DNA from 3 places in the Megasphaera indica genome. Region 2 is predicted to be linked to each of the others. Evidence: riboswitches for the same ligand, from Rfam matches in the RefSeq annotation. Region 2 holds a riboswitch; each other region holds the start of a gene.
The links. A riboswitch is a leader RNA that binds a small molecule or an ion and turns the genes downstream of it on or off. The one in region 2 is predicted to bind ZMP and ZTP.
Positions count from the first base shown of each region.

Region 1: it holds a riboswitch for ZMP and ZTP, as region 2 does, so the genes downstream of both, ACFCTO_RS10210 (formate--tetrahydrofolate ligase) here and ACFCTO_RS10055 (L-lactate MFS transporter) in region 2, are expected to answer to the same signal.
Region 3: it holds a riboswitch for ZMP and ZTP, as region 2 does, so the genes downstream of both, ACFCTO_RS09810 (phosphoribosylaminoimidazolecarboxamide formyltransferase) here and ACFCTO_RS10055 (L-lactate MFS transporter) in region 2, are expected to answer to the same signal.

Region 1 covers NZ_JBKKJR010000022.1:2,650-7,857, reverse strand. Annotated here, with positions in the region: gene ACFCTO_RS10225 (transketolase) at 1-42, shown strand, start outside; gene ACFCTO_RS10220 (transketolase family protein) at 42-962, shown strand; gene ACFCTO_RS10215 (phosphohexomutase domain-containing protein) at 1,026-2,534, shown strand; ZMP/ZTP riboswitch at 2,588-2,665, shown strand; gene ACFCTO_RS10210 (formate--tetrahydrofolate ligase) at 2,718-4,397, shown strand; gene ACFCTO_RS10205 (cyclodeaminase/cyclohydrolase family protein) at 4,399-5,019, shown strand.
Region 2 covers NZ_JBKKJR010000021.1:18,003-23,210, reverse strand. Annotated here, with positions in the region: gene pfkB (1-phosphofructokinase) at 1-606, opposite strand, end outside; gene ACFCTO_RS10060 (DeoR/GlpR family DNA-binding transcription regulator) at 603-1,364, opposite strand; gene ACFCTO_RS10055 (L-lactate MFS transporter) at 2,100-3,338, opposite strand; ZMP/ZTP riboswitch at 3,414-3,498, opposite strand; gene ACFCTO_RS10050 (D-alanyl-D-alanine carboxypeptidase family protein) at 3,557-4,702, opposite strand; gene rsmG (16S rRNA (guanine(527)-N(7))-methyltransferase RsmG) at 4,720-5,208, opposite strand, start outside.
Region 3 covers NZ_JBKKJR010000020.1:27,951-33,158, forward strand. Annotated here, with positions in the region: gene ACFCTO_RS09810 (phosphoribosylaminoimidazolecarboxamide formyltransferase) at 104-1,279, opposite strand; ZMP/ZTP riboswitch at 1,333-1,410, opposite strand; gene ACFCTO_RS09815 (hypothetical protein) at 1,618-2,106, opposite strand; gene ACFCTO_RS09820 (hypothetical protein) at 2,355-3,398, shown strand; gene ACFCTO_RS09825 (Asp23/Gls24 family envelope stress response protein) at 3,395-4,228, opposite strand; gene ACFCTO_RS09830 (PHP domain-containing protein) at 4,233-5,057, opposite strand; gene ACFCTO_RS09835 (leucyl aminopeptidase) at 5,047-5,208, opposite strand, start outside.

The DNA of each region.
Region 1 (5,208 bases), on a different contig from region 2:
GAATGTGAACGGGCATTACGTGAATTAGGGGGCGAAGGCTGATGGCAAGGGCAACGCGCGATGCCTACGGGCATCTCTTAGAAACGGAATTGTATAAAAATCCGAGGATTGTCGTCCTCGACGCCGACCTCGGTTCGTCGACGCGGTCGATTGCTTTTAAAAAGGTAGCGCCGGAACGCTATTTCGATATGGGCATTTCGGAACAGGATATGATGGGCACGGCGGCAGGCTTCGCCGCTTGCGGCAAGATTCCCCTGGCCAGCACTTTTGCCGTCTTCGGCACGGGTCGGGCCTTTGAACAGATTCGCAACTCCATCTGCCTGCCAAAGCTCAACGTCAAGATCTGTGCGACCCACGCCGGCCTCAGCGTCGGCGAAGACGGGGCGACCCATCAGTTCGTTGAAGACATGGCCATCATGCGCAGTCTGCCGAATATGACCGTCGTCTGTCCGGCTGACGGCGCCGAAACGGAAGCTGTCATCCGGGCGGCTGTCGCTCATGACGGGCCGGTCTACGTGCGCATGGGCCGAGACAAAGTCGACGACGTCTATCAATCTGGCTGTCCCTTCCAGTGGGGGAAGGGGACGGTCCTGCGCGACGGCTGTGATGCCGCCGTCATCGCCACGGGGCTCATGGTCCAGGAAGCCCTGAAAGCAGCCGATATCCTGGCCAATCGGGGCCGTCAGGTCATGGTCATCGACATGGCCGCCATCAAACCGCTCGACGAAGACCTGGTCGTCGCTGCAGCCAGGAAGACGGGCTTCGTCGTCACTGCCGAAGAACACAGCGTCATCGGCGGCCTGGGCGGCGCCGTGGCGGAAACCTTGTCGCGCCGCTGTCCGACGCGCCAGGCTTACGTCGGCATCCAGGATTGTTTCGGTGAATCCGGCAAGGCCGGAGATCTTTTGAAAAAGTACGGCCTGACGGCAGAAGCCATTGTCGACGCTTGCCTTTTGGCCTGATTTTCAGTATGATAAGAGGCAGCGGACGCTGTCCGCTAAATCGAAGAAAGGAAACATCCCTACATGATAACTACAGAAGCGATGATGAAATTACAGAATGGCAGTGACGTCCGCGGCGTCGCCATCGCCGGCGTTCCCGGTGAAGACGTCACCTTGGTCCCGGAAGCGGTCAACCGCATTGCCGCTGGATTTGCCAAGTTTTTAGCCAAGAAGCTGAATAAACAGACGAGTGACCTGCGCATTGCCGTCGGCCACGATTCCCGCGTGTCGGCGGGCATGATGAAAGAAGCCGTATTCGGCGGCCTCCTCGGTCAGGGCGTCCACGTCACGGACTGCGGCTTGGCTTCGACGCCGGCCATGTTCATGTCCATTATTTTTGAAGATACCCACATGGATGGCTCCATCATGATTACGGCCAGCCATTTGCCCTATAACCGCAATGGCCTGAAATTCTTTACCGTCGACGGCGGCCTGGAAAAGAGCGAAGTCAAAGAAGTCCTGACCCTGGCTTCCCAGTCGTCGGCCATGGCCGTATCGTCGGCTGCCATTGCCTCGCTGGACCTGATCGACCTCTACGCCCTGCACCTGCGCCGTAAGATTTGTGCCGGCCTCTGTTCCGGCATGTACGACCGTCCCCTGGAAGGGATGCATATCGTCGTCGACGCCGGCAACGGCAGCGGCGGTTTCTTTGCCACTAAGGTCCTGGCGGAACTCGGCGCCGATACGACGGGCAGCCAGTTCCTCGAACCGGATGGCATGTTCCCCAACCATATCCCTAACCCGGAAAATGCCGATGCCATGGCCTCTATCCGTAAGGCTGTCCTCGACAACAAAGCCGACTTGGGCCTCATTTTCGATACCGACGTGGACCGCATGAGCGCTGTCTTGCCCGATGGGGAAGAAATCAACCGCAACGCTCTCATCGCCATGATGGCCGCCATCTTGGCGCCTGATTATCCCGGCAGCACTATCGTCACCGACTCGGTCACGTCCGATGAACTGACGACGTTCCTCCAGGATGAACTCCACCTGGTCCATCACCGCTATATGCGGGGCTATAAGAATGTCATCGACGAATGTATCCGCCTCAACAAGGCCGGTACAGTCTCGCCGCTGGCCATCGAAACATCCGGCCACGGCGCGCTGAGTGAAAACTACTACCTCGACGACGGCGCGTACCTGGCCGTCAAACTGCTCATCGCTGCGACGAAAGCCAAGAAGGAAGGCAAACAGCTCGGCGACCTCATTGCCAAATTGGGCCATCCTGCGGAAGGCGTTGAATTCCGCCTGAAAATCATCGGCACAGACGACGTCCAGGCCTACGGCGCTGACGTACTTAAACAGTTTGAAGAACGGGCCGCTCAAGCGGGCATCGCCATCGCCAAGCCGTCCTATGAAGGCGTGCGCCTCGTATTCCCTAACGGCTGGGCCCTGCTGCGCATGTCCCTCCACGACCCGAACATGCCGCTGAACATCGAAAGCAGGGAAAAAGGCGGTTGTCAGCAGATTGCCAGTCAGGTGAAAGGCCTGCTCACGGGCTTTGAACACCTCGATACCAGCGTGATCCAGTAAGATGTCCTGAAAAAGAACCCTTGACCAGAGGGTTCTTTTTTTGTATAATGAAGCTATAATCATGTGACTGACGGAAGTGGAGTTACCACGGGGAGCATGATTTCTTAAAGCCGACCGTCTGGGCAACCTTCCAGCGGAGCGGCCTTTTTTTATGCAAAGAAAAGAACAGGAGTGACAACTACTATGGCAAAGGTATTGAGCGATATCGAAATTGCACAGCAGACGAAATTGGAACCGATTACGGCCATTGCAAAACAAGTCGGCCTCACCGATGATGACTTGGAACTCTACGGAAAATATAAAGCAAAGATTTCTTTTGACGCCATTAAGCGCCTGTCGAAGAATAAAGACGGGAAACTGGTCCTGGTCACGGCCATCACGCCGACACCGGCTGGCGAAGGCAAGACCTTGACCACTATCGGCCTGGCTCAGGCACTGAACTACATGGGCCATAAGGCTGTCGTCGCCCTGCGCGAACCGTCCCTGGGACCGGTCTTCGGCATCAAAGGCGGCGCTGCTGGCGGCGGCTATTCCCAGGTCCTGCCCATGGAAGATATCAACCTGCACTTCACCGGTGACATGCACGCCATTACGGCAGCCAACAACCTCTTGGCCGCAGCCATCGACAACCATGTCCATCAAGGCAACGCCCTGCGCATCGATGTGCGCCGCATCATCTGGAAACGCGTCATGGATATGAACGACCGGGCTTTGCGCAACGTCGTCGTCGGCATGGGCGGCAAAGTCTGCGGCTTCCCGCGGGAAGACCATTTCATGATCACTGTCGCTTCGGAAATCATGGCAGCCCTTTGCCTGGCCAACGACCTCATGGACCTCAAGAAGCGCATGGGCGACATCACCGTGGCCTATGACCTGGACGGCAATCTGGTCAAAGCCCGTCAGCTCGGCGTCGAAGGCGCCATGGCCATCCTCATGAAAGATGCCATCAAGCCGAATTTGGTCCAGACCATCGAACATACGCCGGCCTTGGTCCACGGCGGTCCCTTCGCCAACATCGCCCACGGCTGCAACTCCGTCGTTGCAACCAAACTGGCTATGAAGATGGGCGATATCGCCGTTACGGAAGCCGGTTTCGGTGCCGACCTGGGTGCTGAAAAATTCATGGACATCAAATGCCGTTTCGCCGGTATCAAACCCGATGCCGTCGTCATCGTTGCGACCGTCCGTGCCCTGAAGATGCACGGTGGCGTCGACAAGAAGAACTTGCAGGAAGAAAATGTCGAAGCCTTGAAGAAGGGCTTTGCCAACCTGGCCAAACACATCGAAAATATGCGCCTCTTCGACGTACCCGTCGTCGTAGGCATCAATAAATTCATCAGCGATACAGATGAAGAAATCGCTACGCTGCGGAAACTCTGCGAAGATTACGGCGTCGAAGTCGCCCTCAACAACTGCTGGGCCGAAGGCGGCAAAGGCGGCGTCGAAATGGGCGAAAAAGTCCTGAAACTGCTGCAGCAGCCGAAGACCCCGTACAAACCGCTCTACGACGTCAACGCTTCGATTCCTGAAAAACTGGAAACTATCGTCAAGAAAGTCTACGGCGGCGACGGCGTCCTCTTTGAAGGCAACGCTCAGAAACAGATCAAGGAACTGGAAGCCTTTGGCCTCGATAAAATGCCGATTTGCGTGGCCAAGACGCAGTATTCCCTGTCCGATAACCCGGCGCTCCTGGGGGCACCGAAGGGCTTCAAGGTCACGGTCAAAGACGTCCGCGTCTGCACCGGTGCGGGCTTCATCGTTTGCCAGACGAGCAATATCATGACCATGCCGGGCCTGCCGAAAGTACCGGCTGCCAACCGCATGGACATCGACGAAAATGGCGTCATTACGGGATTGTTCTAAGATGGATTTTGCACAATTCCAATCCATGCCCCTCGACGGGCTCCTGGAAGTCACGGCTTCCAAGGAACCCGTTCCCGGCGGCGGCGGCATCGCCGCTATGACCGCTGCTTCGGCAGCAGCGCTCGTAGAGATGGTCGCCAACCTGACTATCGGCAAGAAGGGCTACGATGAAATCGAGAAACTCATGGTATCCATCCGCGATAAGGCCCACGGTCTGCGCCAGCGCTACCTCGACGGCATCGCCGAGGACGCAGCGGCCTTCGACAGCGTCATCCGCGCCGTCCGCCTGCCCAAGGATACGCCGGACCGGGCGGCCAAGGTCCAGCAGGCCTTTAAGGATGCGGCTCTGTCGCCCTTTGAACTGGGCAAGGACATCTTCGTCCTCCTCCAGCTGGCAGAACAAGTCGTCCGCTACGGCAACGCCTGGGTCATCACGGATGGCGTCATTGCCACCATGAACGCCAGGGCGGCTATGCGCTCGGCTTTTTACAGCGTCCGCATCAACCTGAAATCCATCAAGGATGAAACCTTCGTGACGAAGATGATCAACGAAATCCGCGAAATCGAAGAAAAAGCGGCCATCGTCGAACAAAACGTAGAATATGAATACCGGAAGCGGTGAAAAAAGGCGCTGTCGCATGAAGACAGCGCCTTTTTTAGCAGTCAGCAGTCAGCAGTCAGCGGCTAACCCCTGACCCCTAGCCCCTGACCCCTAGCCCCTGACCCCTAGCCCCTGACCCCTAGCCCTTAGCCCCTAACTCCTAGCCACATCTTGTTATCTTCCCCTGGATACCGTATAATAGAAATATTA
Region 2 (5,208 bases):
GACGATGATTTCTTCATCCGTATGAAGGTCGACGCTGAACAATTCGCCTAATTCAAAGTTATTCGGTTTGATGAGGAACGGTCTATATTTGATGACATTCTTCAAAAGGTCGCCTGTGGCATCGACGACGACGCGGATATCGCGGTCCTGGAGGCGTTTGAGGATCTGTTCGTAAATATCATCGGGAATATCGCTGGGGATGCTGCCGGCCAATACCAGGGTGTCACCGGCTTTGAGGGTATCGATCTGGGCCAGCAGGGCTTGCAGTTTTTCTTCGGGAATATGCGGTCCCATGCCATTGACAGCCGTTTCATCATCGGCGCTGACTTTGAGGTTGATGCGCGAGCAGCCTTCGTCGAGGGTGATGAAATCCGTATCGCCGCCGTTGATTTTGGCCAGGCGTTCAATTTCCCGGCCTGTGAAACCGGCGATGAAACCGAGCATCTTAGAAGGAATATGAAGGTTTCCCAGGACGAGGGACACGTTGATGCCTTTGCCGCCGGGATAGATCATTTCCTGTTCGGCCCGGTTGATGTCACCGGCCGTGAAGGTCTTCATATGGACGACATAGTCTAACGATGGATTGAACGTAACTGTATAAATCACAGGATATGCACCTCCGTAATCTGCTGATAAGGCCGGTAATCGACGTGTTCTTCATCTTTGGCCGTAATCAGCGTAACCATTGATAAGTCTGCAAATGTAATGTGCGAAGATAAACCGAATTTACTGGAATCGGCCAGGACAAAGCGGTCCAGGCACTGGCCTACGGCAGCGCGCTTACAGACAGCTTCTTCATCATCCGGCGTCGTACAGCCGGAATGGGGAGCGATTCCATTGGCTCCGAAGAAGCCCTTGGTGAAATGATAGCGGCCGATCATATCCCGCATATCACTGCCGACAATGGCTTCCGTATCGCCTTTGACCCGTCCGGGCAGGATGTAGACGCGGCTGCCGCTGCGCCCCAGTTTCTGGGCCAGCGGGATGCTGTTGGTCACGAAGGTCGCTTCAGATCCGGCCAGGAAATCGGCCATCTGTTCCGTCGTCGAACCGGCATCGAGATAGACGAAGTCATCCTTCTTGATCAGGCTGGCCGCATACTGGGCGATGCGGCGTTTATCGCTCATATGAATGGAATACTTGTCCTGCAGATTTTCCATATCCGCTTCATATGAAGAATCATCGCGCAGCGTCGTGGCGCCGCCATGGACGCGGCGCAGGCGGCCTTCCCGGTCCAGCGTGAGTAAATCCCGACGGACCGTCGATTCGGAAATGTTCAGAAAACTTACTAAGTCCTGAACCGAAACGGCCCCACTCGTATTGACAAGACGCATGATCTTTTCATGTCTTTCTTCTGTCAACATCGTATCACTTCCCTTTTTATCCTCCTTTGGCCTCATTATACCGTTATATTCAATCACTTTCAATCAAATTCATTCATTATAATCAAAAAGCAATCATTTTTCGTTCATCTATGCGTCCAACTCATTAAGTGATTTTATTCACATATGTAAAGAGGCTGTCGCAGGTGCGACAGCCTCTTTAAGTGGTTAGTGGCTAGCAGTTAGTGGTTAGCAGATGGCTTTAAATTTAAAATCATCTCTGCAAACTACACACTCCGTACTACAAACCATAAAGAAAAAGGACGGCACATGATGGCAGAAACCTTCGTGAGACAGCCCCGCAGGCCGCAGGTCGCCGCGACATCACAGATGTCGCTGTAGGGGCCGTCCCAAAGAGCGGCCCGTTGTGGGAATCCCGTGAAATGCCATTTGCTGATATCATTATTCACAGGTCGCAAAACCATTCCTCATAGACCAGTTGAGTATATCTCCCATTGTTCACAACGGGACGCCCAAGGCTCCCTTTATAGGGGAGCTGGCCGCCGAAGGCGGTCTGAGAGGTTAAAGAGCATCCCCCTACGCACGAGGCCACAGGCCTTGGATTATTTGTCGCCTGGCTGCGATTCGTTCATCGTTCATCGTTCGTCGTCATCGAAAAAAAAGCTGCCGCATGAGCGACAGCTTTTTTTCGTTGTAGGGGCGACCCGTGGGGCGCCCGCGTGCGCCCCCCTACGACGAACGACCTACGATGAACGATCATCCCCGTGCTTCTGCGACGCGGGCGATGCCGTGGCGGGTGCGGTATTTGAGGAAGAGCATCAGGGCCAGGGCGACGGTGAAGGCGCCGACGAAGAAGTACAAGGTGACGGCATAACTGTTGGTATTTTCTTTGATGAGCGACAGGACCAGGGGACCGGCGACGCCGGCAGCACCCCAGGCCGTGAGGATGCGGCCGTGGATGGCACTGAGGTATTTCGTACCGAAGAGGTCGCTGAGGTAGGCCGGCATGCACGAGAAGCCGCCACCATAGCAGGAAATGATGAGCAGGACCAGGACCTGGAAACTGAAGGCGCCCGTAACGCCAGCCAGCTGCCAAAAGGCCAGGATTTCAATGACAAAGAAGAGGACATACGTAGCCGAGCGGCCGATGTAGTCGGATATGGTCGCCCAGGCGATGCGGCCGGCGCCGTTCATGAGGCCGATGAAGCCGACCATGGAAGCCGCCGCCATAGGCGACATGCCGACGACATCCTGTGCCATGGGCGAAGCGACAGACAGCAGGGCAATACCGCAGGTGATGTTGGTGAAGAAGAGCCACCAGATGGCGTAGAACTGCCAGGTCTTCATGGCCCGGCGGACGGTGAACTGCGGCTGGGCGTCGGCGTATTCGACGGAAGATTCTTTTTCGGCCTTGGCCGGAACGTCTCCGGCTGCCGGCGGAGCCAGGTAGAGCGACGAAGCCGTCATGACGACCATATAGACGCAGCCGAGGATGATGAAGTTAGCGACTAAGCCAAAATGCTGGACCAGCAGCTGCATGGCCGGACCGGCGATGAGGCTGGCAAAACCGAAGCCCATGATAGCCAGGCCCGTAGCGAAGCCCCGATTTTCCGGGAACCATTTGACCAGTGTCGATACGGGCGTGATATAGCCCGTCCCCAGGCCGACGCCGCCGATGACGCCGTAAAAAGCGTAGAGCATGGGCAGGCTGTGGGCATAGAGAGCCGCTGCCGTGCCGAACATGGCCGTGACGAAACAGGTCATAGATAAGAGGCCGGACTTGCGAGGGCCGATTTTCTGGACGAAACTGCCCAAAAAGCCGGCCGACAGGCCGAGGAAGAGAATGGCCAGGGAAAAGGTCCACGTCGTTTCCTTTAGGGTAAAGCCCATAGATTCCATGATGGGCTTGGTGAGGACGCTCCAGGCGTAGACACTGCCGATACAGAGGTGGAGCCCCATGGCAGACAGGGCGATGAGCCAGCGATTTCGTTTCATTTAGACAACACTCCTTGTGAGGAGCCAGGCTGGCGAAAAAAAAATACCGGCCGCCTGGCTCAAGAATATGTAGCATACTCTTGCCCAGACGGTCGGCATGAAAATCTCCGTACAGTTCATGTGGTTACTCCACTTGATTCCGTCAGTCCTGTACGAATCTGCTGATGTGCTTATTATACGAATATGGACGGTGATTGTCAATATCCCTTTGTAAACTTTTAAGCAGCCGGCGAGAAGGGAACGTAAGGCTGGCTGGAAACAGCCGGCTTACTGGTCTTCACCGTATCAGCTTTGGCAGCGGTTTTCGCAGTCGTCTTGGCTGCCGTTTTAGCAGCTGTTTCCGTTGCGGTCTTTACCGTTGTAGCTGTTTTGACAGGCGCTTTGGCCGCAGCCGTGGAAGCGGCAGCCGTAGCTGCTTCCTGCTTCTGCTGCGATGCCAGTTCAGCAGCCTGGGCCTGTTTTTCCTTGATATCCGACAAGGTCTGGCCTGCCGGTGCCTGACGCAGGATATAGACGTTTTCTGCCGGTTCGACCGGTTTCAGGACGGAAAAACCATAGGCCATCAATTTCTGGGCATCGCCGAAGCGGTCGTCCGAGTTCATGATGGAAGCGATGACCGTCCGGCCATCCTGGGTAGCCGAAGCGATCAGGCAGGGACCGCCGGCATTGGTCGTACCGGTCTTGATACCGTTGGCACCTGGGAAGCCGCTGGTCAGGAAATAGTTCGTCGTCGTGCAGTGCTTGGACCCGCCGTTGATATAGGGCATGTCGTATTCACTGTGGCTGACCATGTCGCGGAATTCCGGCATTTTCATGCCATAAGCGGCAATCGTCGCCATATCGCGGGCCGTCGAATAGTGATTGCTGTCCGGCAGGCCATGGGGATTGGCGAAATGGGTATTCGTGCAGCCCAGGGCGGCTGCTTTTTCATTCATCTTGGCGACGAAATCGGCCTGGGTCGGCGTAACCGTTTCGGCTACGGCAACGGCCGCATCACAGCCGGATACGGTCATCATGCCGGTCAGGGCATGGCGCAGGGTAATCTGGTCGTCAGGATCGATGCCCAGGACAGACGCATCGCTTTCGATGTTGTAGACGTCATTGGTGATATTGAGGGGCTGGTCCATTTTGCCCTGGGCCTTACCCAATTCGACGCCGAGAATACCGGTCATGATTTTCGTCGTACTGCCCGGATAGGCCCGGTCGTCGGCATTTTTCGCATAGAGCGTGTCACCCGTATCGGCATCCATGACATAGGCGGCATGAGCGCTGATTTCAGGCGGCTGCGGCGTATCGGCAAAGACGGCGGCCGACACGGTCAGGCAGGCGGCTGCAGCCAGACAGAAGATTCTTTTCAAAGACATAGCATACACTTCTTTCTCTATAAGGGATTTTTCGCAGCCATCTTGGGCTTGCGGGGATACTTCTTGGGGCTTTCCTTCACTTTCTCGATGTAAAGGACGGCGCGGACGTCATCGAGTCCCGGCAGGTGGACAGGCCGGACTTCGGCGATTTTGCCGCCCAGGATCTGCAGGGCTTTTTCGCCTTCTGCCAGTTCGTCTTCATACTGGGCCCCTTTGAGGGAAATGAAATAGCCTCCGGTCTTCACGTAGGGCAGGGCCCATTCGGCCAATATGTTCAGGCGGGCGACGGCCCGGCTGGTGACGATATCGAAAGCGCTGCGGTATTCCGGCTTATGGGCCATTTCTTCGGCCCGGCCGTGGAGGAACGACGCCGTCAGTCCTATATCGCGGACCGTGTTTTCCAGGAAGGTCAGGCGCTTTTGCAGGGAATCGAAGAACGTCACGTTCAAGTCCGGCCGGTAGATGAGCAGGGGCAGGCCGGGGAAGCCGGCGCCGGTCCCCAAATC
Region 3 (5,208 bases), on a different contig from region 2:
CAAATTCCTAACGGGTCGCCCACGTGGCCCCTACAAACTCTATACTACAAACTATAGGGCATAGGAACCCCGTGAGCGGTCCTTCTTCTTCCCAGGGGAAGCCTTAATGATGGAACAGGCGCAGGCCGGTCATGGCCATGGCGATGTTGTATTTATCGCACGTTTCGATGACATTGTCGTCGCGGATGGAGCCGCCGGCCTGGGCGATGTAGTCGACGCCGCTGCGATGGGCCCGTTCAATGTTGTCGCCAAAGGGGAAGAAGGCATCGCTGCCCAGGGCTACGCCGTGGAGCTGGGCAATCCAGGCTTTCTTTTCTTCCCGTGTGAGCGGTTCCGGTTTTTCCGTGAACAGGTCCTGCCAGATGCCGTCGGCCAGGACGTCTTCGTAGTCATCGGAGATGTAGACGTCGATGGCGTTGTCGCGGTTCGGACGGCGGACATCGTCGCGGAAAGGCAGGTTCAGGACTTTCGGGTTCTGGCGGAGCCACCAGATATCGGCCTTGTTGCCGGCCAGGCGCGTGCAGTGGACGCGGGACTGCTGGCCAGCGCCGACGCCGATGGTCATGCCGTCTTTGACGTAGCAGACCGAATTGGACTGGGTATATTTCAAAGTGATGAGGGCGATCATCAAATCGCGCTGAGCCGCTGCCGGGATATCCTTGTTCTTCGTCGGGATATTTTTGAAGAGGTCCGTCGTAATCTTGGCTTCATTGCGTTCCTGTTCAAAGGTGACGCCATAGACTTCCTTCGATTCGACGAGGCGCGGCTTGTAGTCCGGGTTTATCTGGAGGACGCAGTAATTCCCCTTCTTCTTGGTCTTCAAAATAGCCAGGGCTTCGTCGCTGTAGCCCGGAGCGATGACGCCGTCCGAGACTTCCCGCTTGAGGAGCGTTGCCGTTTCGACATCGCAGACGTCGGACAGGGCAACAAAATCGCCGTACGAGCTCATGCGGTCAGCACCGCGGGCGCAGGCATAGGCCGAAGCCAGGGGGGACAATCTCAAATCGTCGACCCAGTATATCTTTTTCAGGGTATCACTCATGTCCGTAGCGACGGCGGCCCCAGCCGGGCTGACGTGCTTGAAGGAAGCCGCTGCCGGAAGGCCTGTCGCTTCTTTCAATTCTTTGACCAGCTGATAGCTGTTGAAGGCGTCGAGCAAATTAATATAACCGGGACGGCCGTTGAGGACCGTAAAGGGCAGGTCGCTTCCATCTTTCATATAAACCCGGGCCGACGACTGGTTGGGATTGCAGCCGTATTTTAATTGCAGTTCTTTCATGGTGATTCCTCCTGAATAGTTAAGCAAAAATAAAAAATACCGACACTTCTGGAACGTTTCGCCCAGACGGTCGGCTCGTACGAATCATGCTCCCCGTGGTAACTCCACTTCCGTCAGTCACATGTTTCAGATTTATTATACCGTCCGCAGACGGGAGATGTCAAGAAAAAGGACCGCCCTTCGGACGGTCCCTTTTTCTGTAGGGGCGCCACGTGGGGCGCCCGCTCCAGGATGATGTGATTTCCATTTTCCATTCGGTTTACTAGGAGAAACATCCAATCCCTAACGGTTCACCCACGTGCGCCACTACAGTGTCACGAGCCACTAATCACTATCCACTAACCCGCCTGTTGTTCAAAGATGTCCTGGGCCAGGCCCATGGGTTCATCGCGGAAGAGGCGTTCGTCCATGGTCTTCAGATTTTCGGCGATGTGCGGTACGAATTCCATCTGGTCGAGGATGTCCTTTTGCAGATCCACGCCCGGTGCGATTTCCGTGAGGACTAAGCCCTTATCGGTGAGGACGAAGACACAGCGTTCGGTGATGAACATGACCTGCTGGTTGTGTTTATGGGCATATTCAGCACTGAAGGTAATCTGGCCGACCTTATCGATGAATTTCTGGACAGCCCCTTCATGGGTGATGACCAGTTTGCCGTCCCGGATTTCTTCGCGCAGGCCCTTGGCCGTAAAGGTGCCACAGAAGACGACTTTATGCGTATTCTGGGTGATGTTGATGAAGCCGCCGCAGCCGGCGATGCGGTCTTTGAACTTGCTGACGTTGACGTCGCCTTTGGCATTACATTCTGCCATGCCCAGGAAAGCCATATCCAGGCCGCCGCCATCGTAAAAGTCGAACTGATACGGATGGTCGACGATGGCATCGGCGTTGGCCGAACCGCCAAAGTCCGCGCCGCTGGCCGGTACGCCGCCGATAGGCCCAGACCAGGACGGGGAAAGGTGAAAGCCGCGACCAGGCCATCCATTTCTACGCCGGCCGCGCTGACTGCCACACGGCCCTGCGCCAGCTGCTCCACCAATACCTGGAAGGTCTCCAGTCCCAGGGGATGCTGATCATGACCGGCCAGTTCCACGTCCTCGACCAGAACGGCATCTGGCAGCTCCTGGAAGAATGTCACAACGACCGCTGGTCCTGCGACGTCCACTTAGGCCTGAAGATGGACGTCTTTGCCGATCATATGCCCCAGGCCGCCAGCAGCCTCTATCAGTGTCTGGACCACTTATTGACCTATAATTTCACCATGCACGAAATCGACTACGAATCGTACCGCAACATCATCGTCCTCAAAGACGCCTTTGCCTACCTCTACTACGTCGACGGCGACGACTACATCGACATGTGCCTGACCATCACCGACCCGGCCCAGGTCCGGGAAATCTATAAGAAGTGCTGCGCCTACATGATGGTCCAGCCCGTCCTCATGGAGCCCCGCCAGTCCCTGGGCATGGAAAAATTCGGCTACCGCGACATCTTCTTTACATCCAACAACTACCTCTTCTTCCTGACCAACGGCCTGGAATTCCTCCTCCCCGACGAAGTCTATACGTCGCTGTGCCAGCTCATCGACGAAGGAAAATATCCCAATGCCACCAAAGAATGGGTCCGGCGCATCCAGTACATCTGGTACCGCATCATCGAACAGGGGCGCATGAAAATCATCATGCCCAAGAATTCCATCATCCGCTACCTGGAAACGGGCTGCTTCTACCTGACCGACATGAACTACCAGATGACGCCAGACGAAAGAAAGGCCCAGCTCAACCTCATCGTCGAAAAGATGAAGCAGAACCCGGCCATTACTTACGGGATCCTCCTCCCGGCATCGGGAGAAAGCAGTTATACGAATTTTTCTAATCTCGCCTTTTACGGCAATTACACGTCAGCTTTCTTCAAAAAGAACACGCATCACATATTGCCCCAGACCAAGCCCATTTACTTGCTCAATAATTCCCAGCTCATCGGCTGTATGCATGATTTCTTCGACGGCCTGAGCCATTCTCCTCAGTACAAGGGCTTCTCGGCGGAAAATGTCGACGCCCTGCGGGGCCTGATTACGCCGCTCATGATGGTCCTGACCGAAGAAAACGGCGACGCCTAGTCTTCAGGCTGGGAAATGCTGCGGACTGTGATTTTGAGGATTTCGACGGACATGCCCGTCGTGTATTCCACTTCCTGCTGGATGTCCCGGCGGATACGGCTCATGAGCTTCTTGATGTTCTGGCCATAGGCGATGGTCAGGGACAGGATGATGGCCAGGCCATTGCGCGTCGAGTTGTAATTGATGGCCACCCGCAGGCGGTTAATCTTAGTGACGCCGTCGTTCTTGGCCAGGGCATGGCGCACCAGGGCTTCCAGGACGTCGTTAGAAAAGGTCAGTTTCCCGTAATAACTGAAGACGGGCCGGACGACGGACCGTTCAAAAGGCGATATCTTCTTGCCGTTGCGGCCATAGAAGAAGGAACGGATTGGGTCCAGGAGATAGCCCTGGAAATGGGGCTTCAGTTCCATCGTCGGCACGGGGATGATGTGCTTACCCTCTTTGATGCGGATGGCCCGGGCCTTGGCGATTTCCGACGGGCACGACACATCTTCGATGCGGATGAACTGCGACGCTTCCGGCAGGTGCAGGGACTCACAGATGCGGTGTATCATGTGCTTCGACGTGCCCAAGATTAGCAATTTATCAGGATGTATCTTCTCCAGCGCCGCCCGCATGGCCGCTGCGTCTTCGGGCTTGTTGAAGATGGCCCGGCGCACGGCTTTCAGGCGGTTCGTCTCTTCTTTGGCCGACCGGCCGGCGACGATGCGGTTGTGGTCGATGAGCAGGCCGTCGTCGATGATGGCCTGGATATCGTGGTCATAGGCGACGACCAGGGCGTGATGGCTCTTGCCCGTGCCGCTGGCGCCGATAAAACCGAAAACCTCCATAATCTCACCTGCTTTTCTTTAGGTTCCCTTCTACATGGTCGAGCAGAGCTTTTACCGCCTTGGCATCGACGGTAAAGACGCCGACCTTTTCGGGGAAACGGCCTGTCGTGCCGTGGAAATCCGAGCCGCCGCTGACGTACCCATGGCGGTCCTCAGCCAGTTTCAAGAATTCTTTATAGCGGCCGCGGTTCTTGGGATGATAGACTTCGATGCCGTCAAAGTCATGGGCCAGGACCTGGTCCAGCGTCCACTTGAGCAGGCCCGGGTGGGCCAGGATGGCCGTACCGCCGGCCTGGCGGATGAGGGCCACGCAGTCGTCGATGCTGCGGCGGTGATAAGGGACGTAAGCCGGACCACCGCGGTAGAGCAGTTTATCGAAGACCGTCTTGACGTCGGGGAAATAGCCCTTGGCCACGAGCAGGCGGGCAATGTGGGGCCGGCCGACAGTCCCGCCCTGGCGCAGTGTCGCTTCGATGCCACTGCGATCGATATCATAGCCTAAACTGCGGCAGCGGTCGACGATTTCCAGGGCCCTATTGAAGCGCCGTTCCTTGAATTGCGCGCAGTAAGCCTGCAAGCCGGCGTCAGCCGTGTCGATGCCGTAGCCCAGGATGTGCACATCTTCGCCGTCACATTCCGAGCTGATTTCAATAGCCGGGATGACGCGGACGCCTGCGGCGAAACGATGGCTGCCGTCATAAGCCGCTACCGTATCGTGGTCGGAAATAGCCATGACGCTGAGCCCGGCGTCGACGGCCATCTGTGTCAGTTGTTCCGGTGTATATACGCCGTCTGAACAAGTCGTATGCATATGTAAATCAACGATCATGGGATGCCACGCCTCCCTGCAATAAGTGAAGAATGGATTTGATGCCGACGCCGGTCGCCCCGATGAGGCCCGTTTCGTCGGCCTTTTCATTGAAGGCCGGGCCGGCGATGTCCAAGTGAATCCACGGCGTGCCGTCGTGGACGAACTGCTT